DNA from 3 places in the Streptomyces sp. NPDC005483 genome. Region 1 is predicted to be linked to each of the others. Evidence: riboswitches for the same ligand, from Rfam matches in the RefSeq annotation. Region 1 holds a riboswitch; each other region holds the start of a gene.
What was found. A riboswitch is a leader RNA that binds a small molecule or an ion and turns the genes downstream of it on or off. The one in region 1 is predicted to bind thiamine pyrophosphate.

Region 1 (6,796 bases):
AGTCGCGCACAAGTTCCACCACATCAGCGAGGATCTCAGGGTCATGGTGGTCTTCTCTCCCCCGGAGAGCTGACCTGCGGCCTCGGGGTTCCCTAGGGGATCAGTCAGGGGAGGACAAGGGGTGCGAGGCCCCCGCAGCGGTACCTCCCGGCTCTAGCATCGAGTGCAGGACATTGGTGGATCCGGTACCAGAGGGGCCGGACGGTGCCGGACTTCAGAGAGGTAAATGCGATGGGAGAGATCTTCGCGGGGCTGCCGTGGTGGGTGAAGTGGATCGCGGTGCCGGTCATCGCCCTGGTCGTGTTCGGCGGACTGATAGCCACGGTCGTCGGCTTCGTCATCGGCCTGCTCTTCAAGCTGCTGGTCTTCGTGGCGCTGGTCGGCGGACTCGTCTACGTCGTACGGAAGTTCATGTCGAGCTCCTCGTCGCGCAGCGACTGGTGAGCGACCGGAGCGGGCGGGGCGAGCGGTAACAGGAATCCACTGTTCCCTCGGGCGGGGGAAGTTTTCCGGACGGGCCGTATACGTGCGGTGGCAGACCGTTAAAGTCCGGAACTCGACGCGGGGACGACCCCGCGAGCGGAGTACACCCCCTCCCGTGTTCCCCGCACGGGCTGCCCCCCTCGCGCTCCGGGAGTGACCCTTGGCCACGGTTGACACCGCACCCGCACAGATCGACGCCCGCTCGACGACGGCTCCGACACAGCCGACGGCGTCAGTACGACCGACGGCCCCTGGAGGTCCGGTAGCTCCCGCCCTGCCGGCAGCTCCGGTACAGGCGTCCGCTCTCGTACGGCCATCCGCTCCCGTTCAACCCTCCGCGCCCGCACGGCCGACGACTCCGGTACGGCCGTCGGCCCCCGTCCAGCGGCAGATGGCGCCCTCCTCCGAACCGCCCGAACAGGCCCATTCCGCGACCCTGATCGGATCTGTCCAGCGTGCGATGCGCCTGCTGGAATCCGTCGCGGAGCACGAGCACGGCGCTCCCGCCAAACAACTCGCCCGCGAGACGAGGCTTGCGCTGCCCACGACGTACCACCTGCTGCGCACCCTCGTGCACGAGGGCTATCTGCGCCGCGACAAGGGTCTGTTCTTCCTCGGGGAGGCGGCCGAACGGCTCAGCAGCAACGGAGCCGAGCAGAAACGTCGCAGCACCGTTGTCGAGGCGCTCGCGCACTGGCGCGACCAGATCGGCGTTCCGGTCTACTACGCCCAGTACCGCGACGGCGAGATCGAGGTCCTCTGCGTCTCCGACAGCCCCGGAATCCCTGCGGTCGAGGAGTGGGCCGACTTTCGGGAAACCGGGCACGCCCACGCCATCGGGCAGTGTCTGCTGGCCCAGCTCGACGACGAGGCCCGGCGCGACCACCTCGACCGGTACCCCGTGCAGTCCATCACGCCGTACACCGTGCGCGACGGCCACAGCCTGCTCCGGCGTCTCGAACGGAGCGCGCGGATGGGACCGGTGATCGAGCGTCAGGAGTACGCGCTGGGGACGGTGTGCGCGGCGATTCCGATCACGGTGGGTAACGCTGCGGCAACGATGGCTATCTCGTTGCCCGCTCATCAGGCGGACCGGTTGCTGGCCGCCACCCAGCAACTGCAAGAGGAAATGGGGCGTCTCATGGGATCACTCGCGATCTCTATCAGTATCTGAAAATTCACTCCTTGTGATCTGTCGTGCACGTTCAGCAAGATGCCACCAGTGTCAGATGGGATCATTTCGGCCGACGAAGGCAGATGACGGGGTAGGCGATGCGCGAGTCCGTACAGGCAGAGGTCATGATGAGCTTTCTCGTGTCGGAGGATCTCTCCTTCCGTATTCCGGTGGAGCTGCGCTACGAGGCCTGCGATCCCTACGCCGTCCGGCTGACCTTCCATCTCCCGGGTGATGCCCCGGTGACCTGGGCATTCGGCCGCGAGCTGCTGATCGACGGGGTGGGCCGGCCCTGCGGGGAGGGTGATGTACGGGTCTCACCCGCCGGTTCCGACCTGCTGGGCGATGTCCTGATCAGGCTTCAGGTCGGCGGCGACCAGGCCCTGTTCCGCTCTTCGACGGCGCCGATCATCGCCTTCCTCGACCGCACCGACAAGCTGGTGCCGCTGGGTCAGGAGGCCGCGCTGGCCGATTTCGACACCCATCTCGACGAGGCGCTGGACCGGATCCTGGCGGAGGAGCAGAGCGCGGGCTGATGCCTTCGGCGGCGAGGTGCCGCAACGCTTCATCGTGGTGCGGGAGGCTGCAGGAACGCTTCTGCCTGGGTTGGGGCCGCCGGAGCAGGGCGGGTGCCGGGGCTGCGGGCCGAGGTCACTGGGCGTGGGGTATGGCGAGGCTTTCCCCACCGATCAGGATGCCGGAGTGGATCGGGCAGGGTGAGGATGACCGATCACACTCACAGCGGGACGGCGGCGCGACCCGGCTCGCTGGAGGTTCGGAGCGGGTCGGTGCTCGTGATGCTTCTGCCGAGGTGGGCGGCGCTGCCGGTCGTGACGGCCGGGGCCGGCCATCGGGGGCGTGGGCGCCGCGGGAACGACAAAGCGGCGGGCTGCCCGTGCTCGTGGGACCAGGGCGGTGTGAGAGCGGATGTGGCGTGATGCAGCGCGTGTGTGCGCACATGTCCTATGGCGAGCGGGTTTCCTCATAAGAGCCGGGAGCCTCAGGGCAGTGGAACCGTAGCTCGGGAGCAGTGGCCGACCTTCACCGTCGTCGTCCTCGACCTCCGCCGCCGCGCTGCCCGGCGCCTTCCTGCCCTGGGTGCTGTTGTCGCTGATGAACCCGTTCATGGGCGGCGTGGACGCGGCCTCCATCCTGGCCTGTCTGCTCCCCGTCGGGCTGTATCTCCTGTCCCGGACACCGGGACCCGAACCGGAACTCGGAACCGTGAGGCAGAGCCCCGGCCCGCCCCCTGGGCTCCTCTCAGCGCCTGCGCCGCCGACCCTTCCCACCGCGTCCCGTTGCCGGCCGACTGTCGGCCGTGCCCGCGCTCGCACTCGTCGCCGGTACGGGCGCTGACGCCGCCGCAGCAGCCTCCGCTCCCGGCCGGTCGGCCGAGACCACCAGGGCCGCGAGGGCCGTCGTGACCGGTACAGAGGCGACGAGGCCGATCGAGCCGACCAGCGTGCGCACGATCTCCTCAGCCACCAGCTCGCTGTTGGCGACGTTCCCCACGCTGGACTGGGCGATGGAGAAGAGCAGCAGCAGCGGCAGCGCGGCGCCCGCGTAGGCGAGGACCAGCGTGTTGACCACGGACGCAATGTGGTCGCGGCCGATCCGGATACCCGCGCGGTACAGCCCGCGCCATCCCATCGCCGGGTTGGCTTCGTGCAGCTCCCACACCGCCGAGGTCTGCGTGACCGTCACGTCGTCCAGGACGCCGAGGGAGCCGATGATGACGCCGGCGAGCAGCAGACCGCTCATGTCGATCGACGGGTACAGGCCGTGGATGAGCCCGGTGTTGTCGTCGGTGTTGCCGGTGAGCGCGGCCCAGTCGATGAACACCGAGCCGAGGATGCCGATCAGCACCAGGGAGATCAGTGTGCCCAGTACGGCCACGGAGGTGCGGGCAGACAACCCGTGGCACATGTAAAGGGCGATCAGCATGATGGCGCTCGACCCGACCACCGCCACGAGCAGCGGGTTCGAGCCCTGGAGGATCGCGGGCAGGACGAAGAAGTTCAGCACCATGAAACTGATGGCCAGGGCGACCAGTGCCATGACTCCGCGCATGCGCCCGACGACCACGACGGCGAGCGCGAAGATGCCGGCAAGCACGGCCATCGGAATCCGGCGGTTCACGTCGGTGACCGAGTACTGGAGATCCCTGGGGGCGGAGGGCTCGTAGGCGACCACGACCTTCTCGCCCTCGTGCAACTGCCGCGACTGGTCCGGCTGGACGATTTCCGTGAAGGTACGGCCCTTGTCGTCGCCGGTGTCGACCCGGATCGTCGCCTTCTTGCAGGTGCCGTTCGCCTGCTGCTCGGCGGACGAGCCCTCCGGGGTGGAGGTGTCCCCGGTCGGGGTCTCCCCCGAGGCGTTCACCGACTTGCAGCTCACGCTCACGACCTTGGTGACCGTGGCCTGCTGGGTCTGCCGGTCGAAGCCGACCCCGGTGCGTTCGTGCGCCGGGGCACCACCGGGCCACAGCACCCCGAGCCCCACCACCACGGCTACGCCGAACGGGATGAGGATCGCCGCGATGACCTTGCGCAGGTGCTTGGAGACGGGAGTCGCCGGGCCATGGCTATGACTGTGCGAGTGACCGTGCCCACCGCCGGAGCCGGGCCCGCTCTCGTGCCCTTCACCGGAACCGTGCCCGTGCCCGTCACCGGGACCGTGCCCGTCGCCGCGATGACCACCACCGCCACCCAGACCGCCACCACCGCCTTGGGCCCCGTGGCTCGCGCCCTGACCTCGGCCGTAGTCGTAACCGCCGCCATGCCCGCCACTGTGCTCTCGCTCATGCTCGTGCCAGCCGCCGGCCCCACCGGACCCGCCGTCTCCGAAGCCACCGCGGGATCCGCTGCCAGGGCCGTGCCCAGGGCCGTTTCCGGAGCCCGGTCGGCGCGGAGGCTCGGGAGGCGGGTACGGGGGCTGATGCGTCGTGGTCACCGACCGATCATCGCAAGAACGACAGGGGCCCTCTGTTCACCGCGCCCGAATTGACGCTAGCGTGGAGCCACTTTGTACACGCGGGAGCTCGGAGCACCGGGCTGAGAGGGCGCTGACCTCCGTCCCAGCGATGTTTCACGTGGAACGTCCTTTCAAGCGAGTGACGTTCCCCACGAAACGTCGGCAGACGGAAACCGCTGCGTCGACCGCCGAACCTGTTACCGGGTAATGCCGGCGTAGGGAGTAGGTCTCATGACCATCAAGGACGCGCGCACGCCTGCCTCCGAGCAGAACGACGACCAGCTCGACGGAGAGGCCGGGAAGTCCATCGGCTGGCACAAGGCGTACGTCGAGGGCTCGCGCCCCGATCTGCGGGTGCCGGTCCGCCAGGTGCACCTCACCAACGGGCAGTCGGTCACTCTGTACGACACCTCGGGCCCGTACACCGATCCGCTCACCGAGACGGACGTCCGCCGGGGCCTTGTGCCGCTGCGGGAGAACTGGATCATCGCCCGCGGGGACACCGAGGAGTACGCCGGTCGTCCCGTGCGCCCCGAGGACGACGGGATCAAGCACACCTCACCGCGGGGTGGCCTCCGTAACCTCGACGCCGTCTTCCCGGGGAGGTCGCGTCAGCCGCGACGTAGCCGTGACGGCAGGGCGGTCACGCAGCTCGCCTACGCCCGCCGCGGTGAGATCACACCGGAGATGGAGTACGTGGCCATCCGGGAAAACGTATCTGCCGAAGTCGTCCGTGAGGAGATCGCGGCGGGCCGCGCGGTGCTGCCGGCGAACGTCAACCACCCGGAGATCGAACCGATGATCATCGGCAAGCGGTTCCTGGTGAAGGTCAACGCCAACATCGGCAACTCCGCGGTGACCTCCTCCATCGAGGAGGAGGTCGAGAAGATGACCTGGGCGACCCGGTGGGGCGCGGACACGGTCATGGACCTGTCCACCGGCCGCAACATCCACACCACCCGCGAGTGGGTGCTGCGCAACTCCCCCGTCCCCATCGGCACGGTGCCGCTCTACCAGGCTCTGGAGAAGGTCGACGGCCGCGCCGAGGATCTGACCTGGGAGATCTACAAGGACACGGTCATCGAGCAGGCCGAGCAGGGCGTGGACTACATGACGGTCCACGCGGGCGTACGCCTGCCGTACGTACCCCTGACGGCCAACCGGAAGACGGGCATCGTCTCGCGTGGCGGCTCGATCATGGCGGCGTGGTGCCTGGCGCACCACAAGGAGTCGTTCCTGTACGAGAACTTCGAGGAACTGTGCGAGATCCTCGCGGCCTACGACGTCACGTACTCGCTGGGCGACGGTCTCAGGCCGGGCTCGATCGCTGACGCCAACGACCAGGCACAGTTCGCGGAGTTGCGCACACTCGGGGAACTCAACCGGATCGCGAAGCGTTTCAACGTACAGACCATGATCGAGGGCCCGGGACACGTCCCGATGCACAAGATCAAGGAGAACATCGACCTTCAGCAGGAGATCTGCGATGAAGCTCCGTTCTATACGCTCGGCCCGCTGACCACCGACGTCGCGCCGGCCTACGACCACATCACTTCCGGCATAGGCGCCGCGATGATCGCCTGGTGGGGCACCGCGATGCTCTGCTACGTCACGCCCAAGGAGCACCTGGGCCTGCCCAACCGGGACGACGTAAAAACGGGTGTCATCACCTACAAGATCGCCGCCCACGCGGCCGACCTCGCCAAGGGATACCCCGGCGCCCAGGAGTGGGACGACGCCCTCTCCGACGCCCGCTTCGAGTTCCGCTGGGAGGACCAGTTCAACCTGGCCCTCGACCCCGACACGGCCCGGGAGTTCCACGACGAGACCCTCCCGGCCGAACCGGCCAAGACGGCTCACTTCTGCTCCATGTGCGGGCCGAAGTTCTGCTCGATGAAGATCAGCCAAAGCATCACCGAGCGGTTCGGGGGCGCAGCGGCTGAGGGAGCGACGCCGGAGGAGATCGCTGAGGGGATGCTGCAGAAGTCGAAGGAGTTCGCGGCGAGCGGGAACAAGGTGTACCTGCCCATGGCGGACTGAGAACCGGGGGGTGGGGCCCCGAAGCTCCGGGGCCCCGCTTCTGCGGGGGTTCAGTAAGCAGCTCCTCGGTCCCTCGGCGGGCAGACTGACCCCATGACAGCGAGAGCACTGAGCCAGGGCGCCATC
Region 2 (6,796 bases), on a different contig from region 1:
CCTCGGCGCGGTCTTGAGCGTCGCGCTGGTGCGGGGGATCCAGGACAGGAAATGGGGCGGGTACGTGATCGGACCGCTCGTCACCGCGATCGGCCTCGCTGTCTCGTACGGCGGTGTCCAGCTCCTTTGATCGGGGGGCCTGGATGATCTGCGACACTGGTATGGCTATGCCTAAGCCCGGAGAACTCACTTTCGTCGCCCCCCGCGGAGCCCAGAAGCCGCCGCGGCACCTCGCCGACCTCACGCCCGCCGAGCGCAAGGAGGTCGTGGCGGGGATCGGGGAGAAGCCGTTTCGTGCCAAGCAGCTCTCGCAGCACTACTTCGCGCGGTACGCGCACGACCCGGCGCAGTGGACGGACATCCCGGCCGGCGCGCGCGGCAAGCTCCAGGAGGCGCTGCTTCCCGAGCTCATGACCGTCGTGCGGCATCTGTCGACCGACCAGGGGACCACGCGCAAGACGCTGTGGCGGCTGTTCGACGGGACGCTCGTGGAGTCGGTGCTGATGCGGTACCCGGACCGGGTGACCATGTGCATCAGCTCGCAGGCGGGCTGTGGGATGAACTGTCCCTTCTGTGCCACCGGGCAGGCCGGGCTGGACCGGAATCTGTCCACCGCCGAGATCGTCCACCAGATCGTGGACGGGATGCGGGCGCTGCGGGACGGGGAGGTGCCGGGCGGGCCCGCGCGGCTGTCCAACATCGTCTTCATGGGGATGGGGGAGCCGCTCGCCAACTACAAGCGGGTCGTCGGCTCCATTCGCGCGCTCACCGATCCCGCCCCTGACGGGCTGGGGCTCTCGCAGCGCGGTATCACCGTGTCGACCGTCGGTCTCGTGCCCGCGATTCAGCGGTTCTCCGACGAGGGCTTCAAGTGCCGGCTAGCGATCTCCCTGCACGCGCCCGACGACGAGCTGCGCGACACCCTCGTCCCCGTGAACACACGGTGGAAGGTGCGCGAGGTGCTCGACGCCGGGTTCGAGTACGTCGAGAAGAGCGGACGTCGGCTGTCGATCGAGTACGCCCTCATCCGGGACATCAACGACCAGGCCTGGCGGGGAGACCGCCTCGGGCGGCTGCTCCGGGGCAAGCCCGTGCATGTGAATCTGATTCCGCTGAACCCGACTCCCGGGTCCAAGTGGACCGCCTCCCGGCCCGAGGACGAGAAGGCGTTCGTCGAGGCGATCGCCGCGCACGGGGTGCCGGTGACCGTCAGGGACACCCGTGGGCAGGAGATCGACGGGGCCTGCGGTCAGCTCGCGGCGACCGAGCGGTAGTCTGACGTACGTACACGTACGTACATCTTCATATCCGACAGGGGAGCGCCACAGCGCTGAGAGTGCGGCAATCGGGCCGCAGACCCTCTGAACCTCGCCCAGGTCATTCTGGGTAGGAAGTTCGGTCATCACCGTGAACAACAAGAAGTACTTTGCTGTCGTCGTCGGCCTGGGCATGCTCGGCCTGTCCGCCTGCGGATCGTCCGACGGCGGCACATCCTCCGACTCCAAGACCGTCACCCTGGTCAGCCACGACTCGTGGGCCGTCTCCAAGAGCGTCCTCGCCGACTTCGAGAAGAAGTCCGGCTACAAGGTGAAGGTCCTGGAGGACGGCGACGCCGGACAGGCCGTCAACAAGGCCATCCTGACCAAGGACAACCCGCAGGGCGACGTCTTCTTCGGCGTCGACAACACCCTGCTCTCCCGCGCGCTCGACAACGGCCTCTTCCAGCCGTACGAGGCGAAGGGCGCCGACGGGATCAAGGCCGAGTACCGGGTCGACCAGGACAAGCACCGGGTCACGCCCATCGACAGCGGCGACATCTGCGTCAACTACGACAAGGCCTGGTTCACCGCGCACAAGCTCCAGCCGCCGACGTCGTACGACGATCTGATCAAGCCCGCCTACAAGAACCTCCTCGTCACCGAGAACGCCTCCACCTCCTCGCCGGGACTCGGGTTCCTGCTCGGCTCGGCCGCGAAGTACGGCGACGACGGCTGGCAGGGCTACTGGAAGAAGCTCAAGGCCAACGGCGTCAAGGTCGTCGACGGCTGGGAGCAGGCCTACAACGACGAGTTCTCAGGTTCCGCAGGGGGGAAGAAGGCGAAGGCCGACCGGCCGCTCGTGGTGTCGTACGCCTCCTCGCCGCCCGCCGAGGTGATCTACGCGGACCCGAAGCCGACGACCGCGCCCACCGGGGTCGCGCAGGGCACCTGCTTCCGGCAGATCGAGTACGCGGGGCTGCTGAGCAACGCGAAGAACACCAAGGGCGGCAAGGCGTTCCTGGACTTCCTGCTCACCAAGGAGTTCCAGCAGGACATGCCGCTCAACATGTTCGTGTACCCGGTCGTGGACGGCGCCCAGGTGCCGGCCGAGTTCACCGAGTACGGTCCGCAGGCCAAGGATCCCGAGACCATGGACCCGGCGAAGATCGCCGACAACCGTGACGACTGGGTCAAGTCGTGGACCTCGCTCGTACTGAAGTAAGGCCCCGCCAGGGCGTCAGGAACGCGGCGGCCCGGCTCGGGCTCATGGCCGTGCCCGTCGCGTTCTTCGCCGTCTTCTTCGCCTATCCCGTCGCCGCGATCGTCACGCGCGGACTCAAGGCGGGCGGGACCTGGCAGTTCGGCAGGATCACCGACGTCCTCGCCCAGCCGGACATCCGGCACGTGCTGTGGTTCACCACCTGGCAGGCGCTCGCCTCCACCGCGCTCACGCTCCTGATCGCGCTCCCCGGCACGTACGCCTTCGCGCGCTTCGACTTCCCCGGCAAGCAGGTCCTGCGGGCCGTGGTCACCGTCCCCTTCGTGCTGCCGACGGTCGTCGTCGGTACGGCCTTCCTGGCACTCGTCGGAAGGGGCGGCCTCACGGACGACCTCTGGGGCGTACGGCTGGACACCACCGTGTGGGCGATCCTGCTCGCGCACGTCTTCTTCAACTACGCGGTCGTCGTACGGACCGTCGGCGGGCTCTGGGCGCAGCTGGACCCGCGTCAGGAGGAGGCCGCGCGGATGCTGGGCGCGTCCCGGCTCACGGCGTGGCGGACGGTCACGCTGCCCGCGCTCGCGCCCGCCGTGGCCGCCGCCGCGCTGATGGTCTTCCTCTTCACCTTCACCTCCTTCGGCGTGGTGCAGATCCTCGGCGGGCCGACGTTCTCGACCCTCGAGGTGGAGATCTACCGGCAGACCTCCGAGATCTTCGACCTGTCCACGGCCGCCGTGCTGACGCTGATCCAGTTCGTCGCGGTGGGCGCGGTCCTCGCCGTGCACGCCTGGACCGTACGGCGCCGGGAGACCGCCCTGCGGCTCGTCGACGCGTCCGTCACCGCCCGGCGGCCGCGCGGCGCGGGGGAGTGGGGGCTGCTGGCCGGCGTCGTGGGCAGCGTCGCCGTACTCCTCGTGCTGCCGCTCGCCGTCCTCGTGCAACGGTCGCTGGACACCTCCGACTTCGGCTACTACCGGGCGCTGACCCGCAGCGACGGCGGGGTCTTCCTCGTCGCGCCGATCGAGGCGGTCGGGAACTCGCTGGAGTACGCCCTCGCCGCGACCGCCCTCGCGGTGCTCGTCGGGGGGCTCGCGGCGGCGGCGTTGACGCGGCGGGACGCCGGGCGGTTCGTACGGGGTTTCGACGCGCTGCTGATGCTGCCGCTCGGGGTGTCCGCGGTGACCGTCGGCTTCGGGTTCCTGATCTCCCTCGACGAGCCGCCGCTGGACCTCAGGCAGTCCTGGATCCTGGTGCCGCTCGCGCAGGCGCTGGTCGGGGTGCCGTTCGTCGTCCGGACCATGCTGCCGGTGCTGCGGGCCGTGGACCACCGGCTGCGGGAGGCCGCCGCCGTGCTCGGGGCCTCGCCGTGGCGGGTGTGGCGGGAGGTCGATCTGCCCATGGTGCGGCGGGCGTTGCTGATCGCGGCAGGCTTCGCCTTCGCCGTGTCACTGGGTGAGTTCGGGGCGACCGTGTTCATCGCACGGCCCGACAACCCGACGCTGCCGGTCGCCGTGGCCCGGCTGCTCGGGCGGGCCGGGGACCTCAACTACGGCCAGGCGATGGCCCTCTCGACGATCCTGATGGTGGTGTGCGCGGTGGCGCTGCTGGTCCTCGAACGGCTGCGGACCGACCGGACCGGGGAGTTCTAGATGCTGCTGAGCCTTCAGGACGCGACCGTACGGTTCAGTGGGCGAGCCGTGCTCGACGGGGTGGACCTCGATGTCGCCGAGCACGAGATCGTGTGCGTGCTCGGCCCCAGCGGGAGCGGCAAGTCGACGCTGCTGCGGGCGGTGGCCGGGCTCCAACCGCTGGGCGACGGGCGGGTGTTGCTCGACGGGTGCGACCAGGACGGAGTGCCCGCGCACAAGCGCGGGGTCGGGCTGATGTTCCAGGACCACCAGTTGTTCCCGCAGCGGGACGTGGGCGCCAACGTGGCCTTCGGGCTGCGCATGCACGGGGCTTCGAGGGCGCAACAGGACGCGCGGGTGCGGGAGTTGCTGGATCTCGTCGGGCTTCCGGGTGCCGACCGGCGGGCCGTCGGCGCGCTGTCCGGCGGTGAGCAGCAGCGGGTCGCGCTGGCCCGGGCGCTCGCCCCCCGGCCCCGGCTGCTGATGCTCGACGAGCCGCTCGGTCAGCTGGACCGGTCACTGCGGGAGCGGCTGGTCGTCGAACTGCGGGAGCTGTTCGGGCGGTTGGGCACCACCGTGCTCGCGGTCACCCACGACCAGGGCGAGGCCTTCGCGCTCGCCGACCGGGTCGTGGTGATGCGGGACGGGCGGATCGCCCAGTCCGGTACGCCGCTCGAGGTGTGGCAGCGGCCGGCCGACGAGTTCGTGGCCCGCTTCCTCGGCTTCGAGAACGTGGTCGAGGGGACGGTGACGGGTGAGGCGGCGGACACGGCGTGGGGCAAGGTGCCGGTGCCTCCGGGCGCCGCCCAGGGAGTCCGGAGCGTGCTGGTGCGGCCCGCGGGAGTACGGCTCGTGACGGCCGAGGAGGGGCTACGCTGCACGGTCGCCGCGCGCACCTTCAAGGGCACGCATGTCGCCGTACACCTGCACCCCTCGGAAGGCGGCGGGCCGCGGTTGGAGGCCGCGTGTGCGCTGCGCGCGGCGCCGGAGGTCGGGGACGCGGTCGGGGTGGAGTTCGACCCGGACGAAATTGTGGTGCTGGGCTGACCAGGGCGGACCTACAGTGCGGGGCATGACCCTGCTCGCGCACGACCGTTACTGCGACGAGATCGCCCACCAGGTGGGCCTGTTGAGGGCTGTGGTGACCTCCGGGGCCGACCTGTCGGCGACCGTGCCGACGTGTCCGGACTGGTCGCTGGAGCGGCTGCTGCGGCACACCGGGGGCGCCCTGCGCTGGGCGGAGCTGATGGTGCGGACCCGGGCCAGGGAGGAAGTCCCGGAGGGTCACGTGCCGTTGGGGGAGGGGCCCGTGGGCGCCGCTGACCTCGACGCGTGGCTCGGTGAGACCGGCGAGACGCTCGTCGCCACGCTCCGCGAGGCAGGCCCGGACGCCGAGGTGTGGTCCTGGGCCGGCATTCCGACCTCGGGTTTCTGGGCCCGCCGGATGACCCACGAGCTCACCGTCCACCGTGCCGACGCCGCGCTCGCCGCCGGGCAGCCGTACGAGGTCGCCCCCGAGATCGCCGCCGACGCGATCGACGAGTGGCTGCAGATCGTGGAGTTCGTGCAGCGGGCCATGCCGCACGACGAGGCTACGCAGCTGCGGGGGCCGGGGCGCAGTATCCATCTGCACGCGACCGACGGGGCACCCGGGCTCGACGCCGAGTGGATCGTCGAGTTCACCGAGGACGTCATCGTGTGGCGGCGGGGGCACGAGAAGGCGACCGTGGCGCTGCGGGGACCGCTCACCGCCGTCATGCTCGCCTTCTACCGTCGACTGCCCCTGGACAGCCCGGAGCTGGAGGTTCTCGGGGAACGGGAGCTGCTGGAGTTCTGGCTGGAGCGGACCACGTTCGGATGACGGCACGGCTGTGGCCCGCCCCCGGACCGGGGACGGGCCACAGGACGTGGTGCGGGCGTCAGCGGCTGCTGCTCGCCCCACGACGGCGCAGGCCGAAGAACACCGCGCCGCCGCCGAGGGCGACGAGGGCGATGGCGATCCCGGCGATCAGGCCGGTGTTGGAGTTCGCACCGGTCTCGGCGAGGTTGGAGTCGCCGGCCGCGGGCGACGGGGCGTTGCTCTCGGCGGTCGCCGGAGCGGTGGTGCCCTCCGAGGCCGACGGGGTCGCAGTCGGGGCCGGGGACTCCTCGGCCGGGGTGCTGGCGGAGCCCGACGGGGTGGGCGTCGGGGTCGGCGTGTCCTCGGTCTTGCAGGCGGTCGCCGGGGTGGTCAGGTTGGGCTTGATGTCCTCGCCCTTGATGTAGGGCAGGGCCTCGACGTGGACGCGGTACTCGGCGTTGGGCGCCCAGTCCTCCTTGAAGGTGACGGTGGTGCCCTCCTTGGAGCCCTTCACCGTCTGCTCGCCGACCTTCTTCGCGTCGGCACCGTTGCTCTGCAGGTACACGGAGACGGTCGCCTCGACGCCGGACTTGTCCACGTCGGTGACGGTGATGACGCCCTGCGTGCCGTCACACTTGGCTTCGGCGGAGAACTCCTTGATGTTGCAGGCAAGGGCGTTGCCGGAAGCGCCGAGCACGATCGCGGTCGTGGCGGCGGCGACGCCGAGGAAGCGCGCGGCGCGGGAGGTGCGGCGGGATATGGGCGTAAATGCCACGTTCGTCCTTCACGGGGTGCGCAAATGCGGGGGGTGGAAGGGGTGGTGATGTGTCATCACCATCCTCACGAGTCT
Region 3 (6,796 bases), on a different contig from region 1:
TCGGCGTTCAGTTCACGGGCGTAGGAGAGCCCCACGGAGTGGAGGCCGCCGGCGACGGGGACGTGGCCGCCGACGGGGTTGCGCTGAGTTGTCACCGGTCAAGGGTGCCATTGCCTGCGGCACTGGGGCGTCGCCGGGTGCGGGTAGGTGGGGGCGGGCGGTTGCGCTGTTCCCCGCGCCCCTGAATGCCTGCGGCGCAGCTGCGGCTCCGGTGGGGCCTGTGCAGCGCGTGCGGTGCGTTGTGGGGCCGGGGGCCGCAACTCCCCAGGGGCGCGGGGAACTGCGCGACCAGCCACAACGGACCCGCGGTCGCCTGACAACCTCACCCGCCGGCCCCGTCGCGCGTCTCTCAGCGGATCGTGATCGTGATCGTCGAACCCTTGGGAGCCGTGTCCCCGCCCTCCACCGACTGCTTCTTCACCGTGTCGCCGAACAGGCCGAGCAGACCCCGGTCCTCGTCGACCTGGAAGCCCGCGTCCTCCAGTTCGGACTTGGCGTCGTCCACGCTGTCGCCCGTGACGTCCGGGACCTCGATCATCTCGGGGCCCTTGGAGATCGTCAGCGTGACGGTGTCGCCCTCGGCCGCCTGGCTGTCGGCGGCCGGAGTCTGCTTGGCCACCTGGCCCGCGTCGTACTCGGAGTTGACCCGGGTGGTGGCGACCTCGACCTTCAGGCCGGCCTCCGCCAGATCGGCCTTGGCGTCGGCCAGGTCCTCGCCGGTGACGTCCGGGACGTCGACCGGGGCGCCCTTGCTGACGGTGAACGCGATCGCCGAGCCGGCGCGCAGGGTGGTGCCGCTCTCGGGGTCGGTGCCGATCACCATGCCCTTCGGGACGTCGTCGCTGAACTCCCGGGTGACCATGCCCGGCTCCAGTCCCTCCGTCTTCAGCCGGGCTCTCGCCTTGCTCAGCGCCCACCCGTCCAGGTCGGGCACCTTCACCGTCTGCGGGCCCCTGGAGACGGTGATCGACACGGAGTCGTGGCTGCGGATCCGGGCGCCCACTCCCGGGTCCGTGCTGATGACGGTGCCGCGCTTGACGGTGTCGCTGTAGGCGTAGGTGACCTTCCCGGTCTCCAGCCCGGCCCCGTCCAGCCGGTCCCGGGCCTGCGCCTCGGTCTTCGACAGCAGGGACGGGACTCGCGTGAACTGGCCGGAGTTGATGTACCAGACGCCCGCCCCGAGCCCGAGGGCCAGCAGGACCGCGGCGACGATCAGGAGCGGGCCGCGCCGGGTGCCGCCGGAGGAGCGGCCACGGCGGGACGGCGGGGGCGGGGGGCTCTCCAGGACGCTGGTGTGGTGGTACCCCGACTCGTCCTCGTTGACCGGCAGCAGACGGGGCACGGTCAGCGAGCGGGGGATCACGCTCGTACGGTTCTCCGCGCCCGCGTACTCCGTGGCGAGCGCCTGCGGCGGCACCGCGTCCAGTTGGTCGGCGCTCAGCCTGTCGCGGGCCTCGCGGGTCTGCGCGAGCAGTGCCACGGCGTCGTACGGGCGCAGGTCCGGGGTGCGGGCGGTGGCCGAGGCGACCAGTTCGTCCAGTTCGTACGGCAGCCCCGGGACCACCGCCGAGGGGGGCGGGACGTCCTCGTGGAGGTGCTTGTAGAGGACTATGGCGGGGGAGTCGCCCTCGTGCGGCTGGCTGCCGGTCAGCATCTCGTACAGCACGACGCCACACGCGTACACGTCGACGCGGGCGTCGGCGGCGCCCGGCTGCTCGATCTGCTCGGGCGAGAGATAGGACACGGTGCCGAGGACGGCTCCGGTGGTGCTGGTCACGTTGTTCACGGACCGCACGAGACCGAAGTCGGCGACCTTGACCCGGCCGTCGTCCCCTATCAGGACGTTCTCCGGCTTCATGTCCCGGTGCACGAAACCGGCGCGGTGCGCGGCGCCGAGCGCGGCCAGCACGGGCTCCAGGATGTCCAGGGCGGCGCGCGGCTGCAGGGCCCCGCGCTCGCGCAGCACGTCACGCAGGGTGCAGCCGGCGACGTACTCCATGGCGAGATAGACGTACGACCCGTCGGTGCCCTGGTCGAAGACCTGCACGACATTGGGGTGGGCGAGCCGGGCGACGGACTTGGCCTCCCGGATGAACCGCTCGACGAAGGTCCCGTCCGCCGCGAGCGCGGGGTGCATCACCTTGAGCGCGAGCACGCGGTCCAGACGGGTGTCCAGGGCCCGGTAGACCGTGGCCATCCCGCCGACCGCGATCCGCGCGTCCACGCGATAGCGGCCGTCGAGCACCTGCCCGACCAGCGGGTCCTGAAGCGTCGTATCCACGCAGGCGAGTCTACGAGCCGCCGCTGACAGTCCATCCGGTTCGGCCGGTATCGGGGCGTGACTGCAGCCGAGCTGTGACGAGGATCGCACGTGGGGCCCTGTGAGGCGGGTGCACCGGATGCGTCCTACGGGGCGGACAACTGCGCGACCGGCCGCCACATCGCCGCACGGACGCCCCGGCGAGGCACCTTTCCGGGCGCGGCTCACCGAAAGGCCGGCCGCTCCGGATCCAACGCCGCCAAGCCCTCCGCAGGAGACGACGCCTCGGCGAAATGCCGCCGGGGGATGCGCCCCGCCCGGTGGGCCAGCCGCCCCGCCTCCACCGCGTGCCGCATCGCGTGCGCCATCAGCTCCGGCTCCTGCGCCCGCGTCACCGCCGAGGCGAGCATCACACCCGCGCAGCCCAGCTCCATCGCAAGGGCCGCGTCCGACGCCGTGCCCGCCCCCGCATCCAGGATCACCGGTACGCGCGCGTGCTCGACGATCAGCTGGAAGTTGTGCGGGTTGCGGATGCCGAGGCCCGAGCCGATCGGCGAGCCGAGCGGCATGATCGCCGCGCAGCCGACGTCCTCCAGCTTGCGGGCCAGCACGGGGTCGTCGTTGGTGTACGGCAGCACCGTGAAGCCATCGTCCACCAGGGTCTCGGCCGCGTCCAGCAGCTCTATGGGGTCCGGCAGCAGGGTGCGCTCGTCGGCGATGACCTCCAGCTTGACCAGGTCGGTGCCGAGCGCCTCGCGCGCGAGGCGGGCCGTCAGGACGGCCTCCCCGGCGGTGAAACAGCCTGCCGTGTTCGGAAGGACCAGGATGCCGAGCTTCTCCAGCACGGACAGCACCGAGCCGTGCACCGAGGGGTTCACGCGGCGCATGGCGACCGTCGTCAGCTCCGTGCCGGAGGCGACCAGCGCCCGCTCCAGCACCTCCAGGCTGGGCGCCCCGCCCGTGCCCATGATCAGCCGGGACGAGAAGGACGTACCGCCGATGACAAAGGGATCGTCGGCCATGGGTCAGCCTCCTTGGACGGCGGTGAGGACTTCCACGCGGTCGCCCTCGGAGAGGGACGTCGAGGGCCACTGCGCGCGCGGGACGACGGTCTCGTTGAGCGCGGCGGCCACCCCGGAGGGTGCCGGCGTCAGCGCCCGTACGACGGTGTCGAGAGCCGTGCCGGGAGCGAACCGGCGCGGCTCCCCGTTGACGGAGATGTTCATGCCGGCTGCTCCACGGACTCCAGAAACCGACCGGGGGTGAACGGACGGGCCACGTCCGGCAGTTCACCGGTCGTCAGCGCGTGCGCCAGCGCGTCCCCGGTGACCGGGGTCAGCAGCACGCCGTTGCGGTAGTGCCCGGTGGCCAGCAGGAGGCCGGGCAGGTCCGTCGGGCCGAGCAGCGGGGCGTTGTCCGGGGAGCCCGGGCGCAGCCCCGCGCGGGTCTCCGTCAGCGGCAGCTCGGTGATGCCGGGGACCAGTTCGTGCGCGTCCCGCAGCAGCTCGTACACCCCGCCCGCGGTCACTGTCGTGTCCCAGCCCAGCTCCTCGCTGGTCGCGCCGATCACCAGCTCGCCGCTCTCGCGCGGCACCAGGTAGACCTGGCTGCCGCGCACGACGGCGCGCACGGTACGGCTCAGGAAGGGCGCGAGGCGCGGCGGCACGGTCAGGCGCAGTACCTGCCCCTTCACGGGCCGTACGGGAGGCAGGAGGGCCCGCGGGACGCCTTCCAGGCGCCCGCTGAGGCTTCCGGCGGCGAGTACCACCTGGGCCGCCCCCAGTTCCTCGCCGTCCGTGGTGGCGATCCCGGCGGCCCGGTCCCGTACGACACGAAGGCCTTGGGCCCACGCGCGGTGGAACACCACGCCGGCCCGCTCGCACGCGGCCAGCAACGCGCGCGTGAGCCGGCGCGGATCGATCTGGTGGTCGCCGTCCACCCGCAGCCCGCCCCGCACCCCCGGCGCGAGCATCGGCTCCAGCCGCCGGCACTCCCGGCCGGACAGCCACTCCGACTCCAGCCCCGACTGCCGTTGCAGCGCGTGCAGTTCGCGGAGATGAGCGCGGTCGTCGGCGTCCAGCGCCACGGCGAGCGTGCCGCACCGGCGGTAGCCCAGGTCGAGACCGGTGAGGTCGGTGAGCTCGGCCGCGAAGTCGGGATAGCGCTGGGCGGAGGCGAGGTTCAGGCTCAGCAGGGTCTGCTCGCCGTAGTGCAGTTCGGTGACCGCGGCCAGCATCCCGGCGGCCACCTGGGCGGCCCCGCCGCCCGGTTCCGGATCCACCACGGCGGTGGTGAGACCGCGTTGTGCGGCCCGCCAGGCCGTGACCAGGCCGATGATGCCGCCCCCGACGACGAGGACGTCTGACGTACGTGAGGACATGGGCGTCCAGCCCCTCCCTTCGCCGGCATGACCCGGATCAGGTTCGTACGGTCGGAGGCCGCCAGCCTCCCTCTCAGCCCGGTGCGTCCGGGCTCCCGCGAGTGCTCTACGTTGGCCACCCTAGCCCGTGCCCGCGCGCCTCTGTAAGGGAGCCTTCCACCATGCCCCGCTCGCTCGACGGCCTCGTCCTCGCCCCGGTGGCCGATCAGGCCCCAGGTCAGGTGGGTACGCGGACCCGGTTCACCTACCACGAGAAGGACGGGGAGATCTGGGCCGAGTACGCGGGCGGTGACGTCGTACGCGGACATCTGGTCGGCACGCGCGCGGGGGACCGTCTCGACTTCCGCTACGTCCAGCTCAAGCATGACGGAACGACATCCTCCGGGCACTGCGTCTCGACCGTGGCCGAGCTTGCCGACGGCCGGGTGCGGCTGGAGGAGACGTGGGAGTGGGAGTCGCAGGCGGGCAGCGGGACGAGTGTCGTGGAACAGGTCGACGAGGTTGTGCAGCAGGTCACGGCGCACGACTCCTGACTGACTGATTGTCAGTTGACTATGGTGATCAAATGAGCGAGCAGACGCAGGCGCGGGCGCAGCGGCGGGTGGTCGTGGTCGGCGCGGGCATGGCCGGGGTACAGACGGCGGTCGCCCTGCGCGAACAGGGCTTCGCCGGGACCGTCACGATCATCGGCGCGGAACCCCATCAGCCGTACGACCGTCCGCCGCTCTCCAAAGCCGTACTGCTGGGCAAGGCCGAGGGCTCCGCGTTCGACGTGGACTTCGAGGCCCTCGGCATCGAACTGCTGCTGGGCCGCGAGGTGTCGGGGGTGCGCCCCGAAGCGCACGAACTGGACACCGAGGCAGGGCCCGTCCCGTACGACGTCCTCGTCCTCGCCACCGGCGCGGAACCGATCCGGCTGCCCGGCACGGAGGGCGTGCCCGGGGTGCATCTGCTGCGCACCCTGGACGACGCCGAGCGGCTGCGCCCGGTGCTCGCCCGGCAGCACGACATCGTGGTCGTCGGCGCGGGCTGGATCGGCGCCGAGTTCGCCACCGCCGCGCGCGAGGCGGGCTGCGCGGTGACGGTCGTGGAAGCCGCCGACCGGCCGCTCGCGGGCGCGCTGCCCGCCGAGGTGGCCGCGCCGATGTCCTCCTGGTACGCCGACGCGGGTGCCGTGCTGCGCACACACGCGCGCGTGGAGCGCGTCGAGCCCGGCGCGGTCGTCCTGGACGACGGCTCCCGGGTGCCCGCGGGCGCCGTCGTGGTCGGTATCGGGGCCCGGCCCGCCACGGCCTGGCTCGCCGGTTCCGGCATCGAGCTCGGCGCCCACCGCGAGGTCGTCGCCGACGAGCGCCTGCGCACCTCCGTGCCGGACGTCTACGCGGTCGGCGACTGCGCCTCCTTCCCCTCGGGGAGGTATGGCGAGCGCCTGCTGGTCCACCACTGGGACAACGCCCTCCAGGGCCCCCGCACGGTGGCCGCCGACATCCTGGGTGAGACCCCGACGGTCTACGACCCGGTCCCGTACTTCTGGTCCGAGCAGTTCGGCCGCTTCGTCCAGTACGCCGGGCACCACGCGTCCGCCGACACGACCCTGTGGCGCGGCGAGCCGTCCGGTCCCGCCTGGACGGTGTGCTGGCTGCGCGAGAACCGCCTGGTGGCCCTCCTGGCGGTGGGCCGCCCCCGGGACCTGGCCCAGGGCCGCCGGCTCATCGACGCGGGCACGGTGCTGGATCCGGAGCTGCTGGTGGACCCGGCGAGACCGCTGAAGGCGGCGACGGCGTAAACGCCCCGGGCTGATCCCGGGCGACGGCCAGGACGCGGGTGGGCTTCCACGACCCGCCCGACGGCCCGTTTCCGCCACGACGCCGATCCGCCCGGCGGTGGTGCCCGGTGGAACCCGACGACCATGGGCCGGCGCCGACCAGAGCGGAGACCTTTGCGGGAGGCCGACGGCCGGTCCTGCGCTGTCTCCCGCTGCGGCGGGAGGGCGCGCGCAGGTGTGTCGGCGTCCGGTGGCACATCGCGCTGTCGCTGGTCAGGGGTGGTTCGGCGGGGTGCGGGCGGCCGGTAGCGCCGTTTCTTCCCGTCGCGAGGGGAGAGGGCGTGGGTGCGGGCCGTCGGCACTCGTCGCCATGCCCCCTGTCGCCTGCGGG

Region 2: another riboswitch for thiamine pyrophosphate. It lies ahead of ABZT06_RS17390 (thiamine ABC transporter substrate-binding protein); the one in region 1 lies ahead of thiC (phosphomethylpyrimidine synthase ThiC).
Region 3: another riboswitch for thiamine pyrophosphate. It lies ahead of thiO (glycine oxidase ThiO); the one in region 1 lies ahead of thiC (phosphomethylpyrimidine synthase ThiC).

The regions. Positions count from the first base shown of each region.
Region 1 covers NZ_JBEXEA010000019.1:103,289-110,084, forward strand. The annotation lists gene ABZT06_RS32185 (cupin domain-containing protein) at 1-73, shown strand, start outside; gene ABZT06_RS32190 (DUF5326 family protein) at 232-444, shown strand; gene ABZT06_RS32195 (IclR family transcriptional regulator C-terminal domain-containing protein) at 875-1,657, shown strand; gene ABZT06_RS32200 (SsgA family sporulation/cell division regulator) at 1,756-2,193, shown strand; gene ABZT06_RS32205 (YibE/F family protein) at 2,918-4,369, opposite strand; TPP riboswitch at 4,680-4,869, shown strand; gene thiC (phosphomethylpyrimidine synthase ThiC) at 4,862-6,670, shown strand; partial or broken gene ABZT06_RS32215 (VWA domain-containing protein) at 6,794-6,796, shown strand, end outside.
Region 2 covers NZ_JBEXEA010000008.1:136,804-143,599, reverse strand. The annotation lists gene ABZT06_RS17400 (hypothetical protein) at 1-130, shown strand, start outside; gene rlmN (23S rRNA (adenine(2503)-C(2))-methyltransferase RlmN) at 168-1,274, shown strand; TPP riboswitch at 1,304-1,411, shown strand; gene ABZT06_RS17390 (thiamine ABC transporter substrate-binding protein) at 1,408-2,481, shown strand; gene ABZT06_RS17385 (iron ABC transporter permease) at 2,457-4,127, shown strand; gene ABZT06_RS17380 (ABC transporter ATP-binding protein) at 4,128-5,153, shown strand; gene ABZT06_RS17375 (maleylpyruvate isomerase family mycothiol-dependent enzyme) at 5,179-5,967, shown strand; gene ABZT06_RS17370 (LAETG motif-containing sortase-dependent surface protein) at 6,026-6,721, opposite strand.
Region 3 covers NZ_JBEXEA010000014.1:256,789-263,584, reverse strand. The annotation lists partial or broken gene ABZT06_RS27075 (deoxyribonuclease IV) at 1-95, opposite strand, end outside; gene pknB (Stk1 family PASTA domain-containing Ser/Thr kinase) at 350-2,281, opposite strand; gene ABZT06_RS27065 (thiazole synthase) at 2,485-3,282, opposite strand; gene thiS (sulfur carrier protein ThiS) at 3,286-3,486, opposite strand; gene thiO (glycine oxidase ThiO) at 3,483-4,640, opposite strand; TPP riboswitch at 4,638-4,749, opposite strand; gene ABZT06_RS27050 (hypothetical protein) at 4,802-5,173, shown strand; gene ABZT06_RS27045 (FAD-dependent oxidoreductase) at 5,206-6,426, shown strand.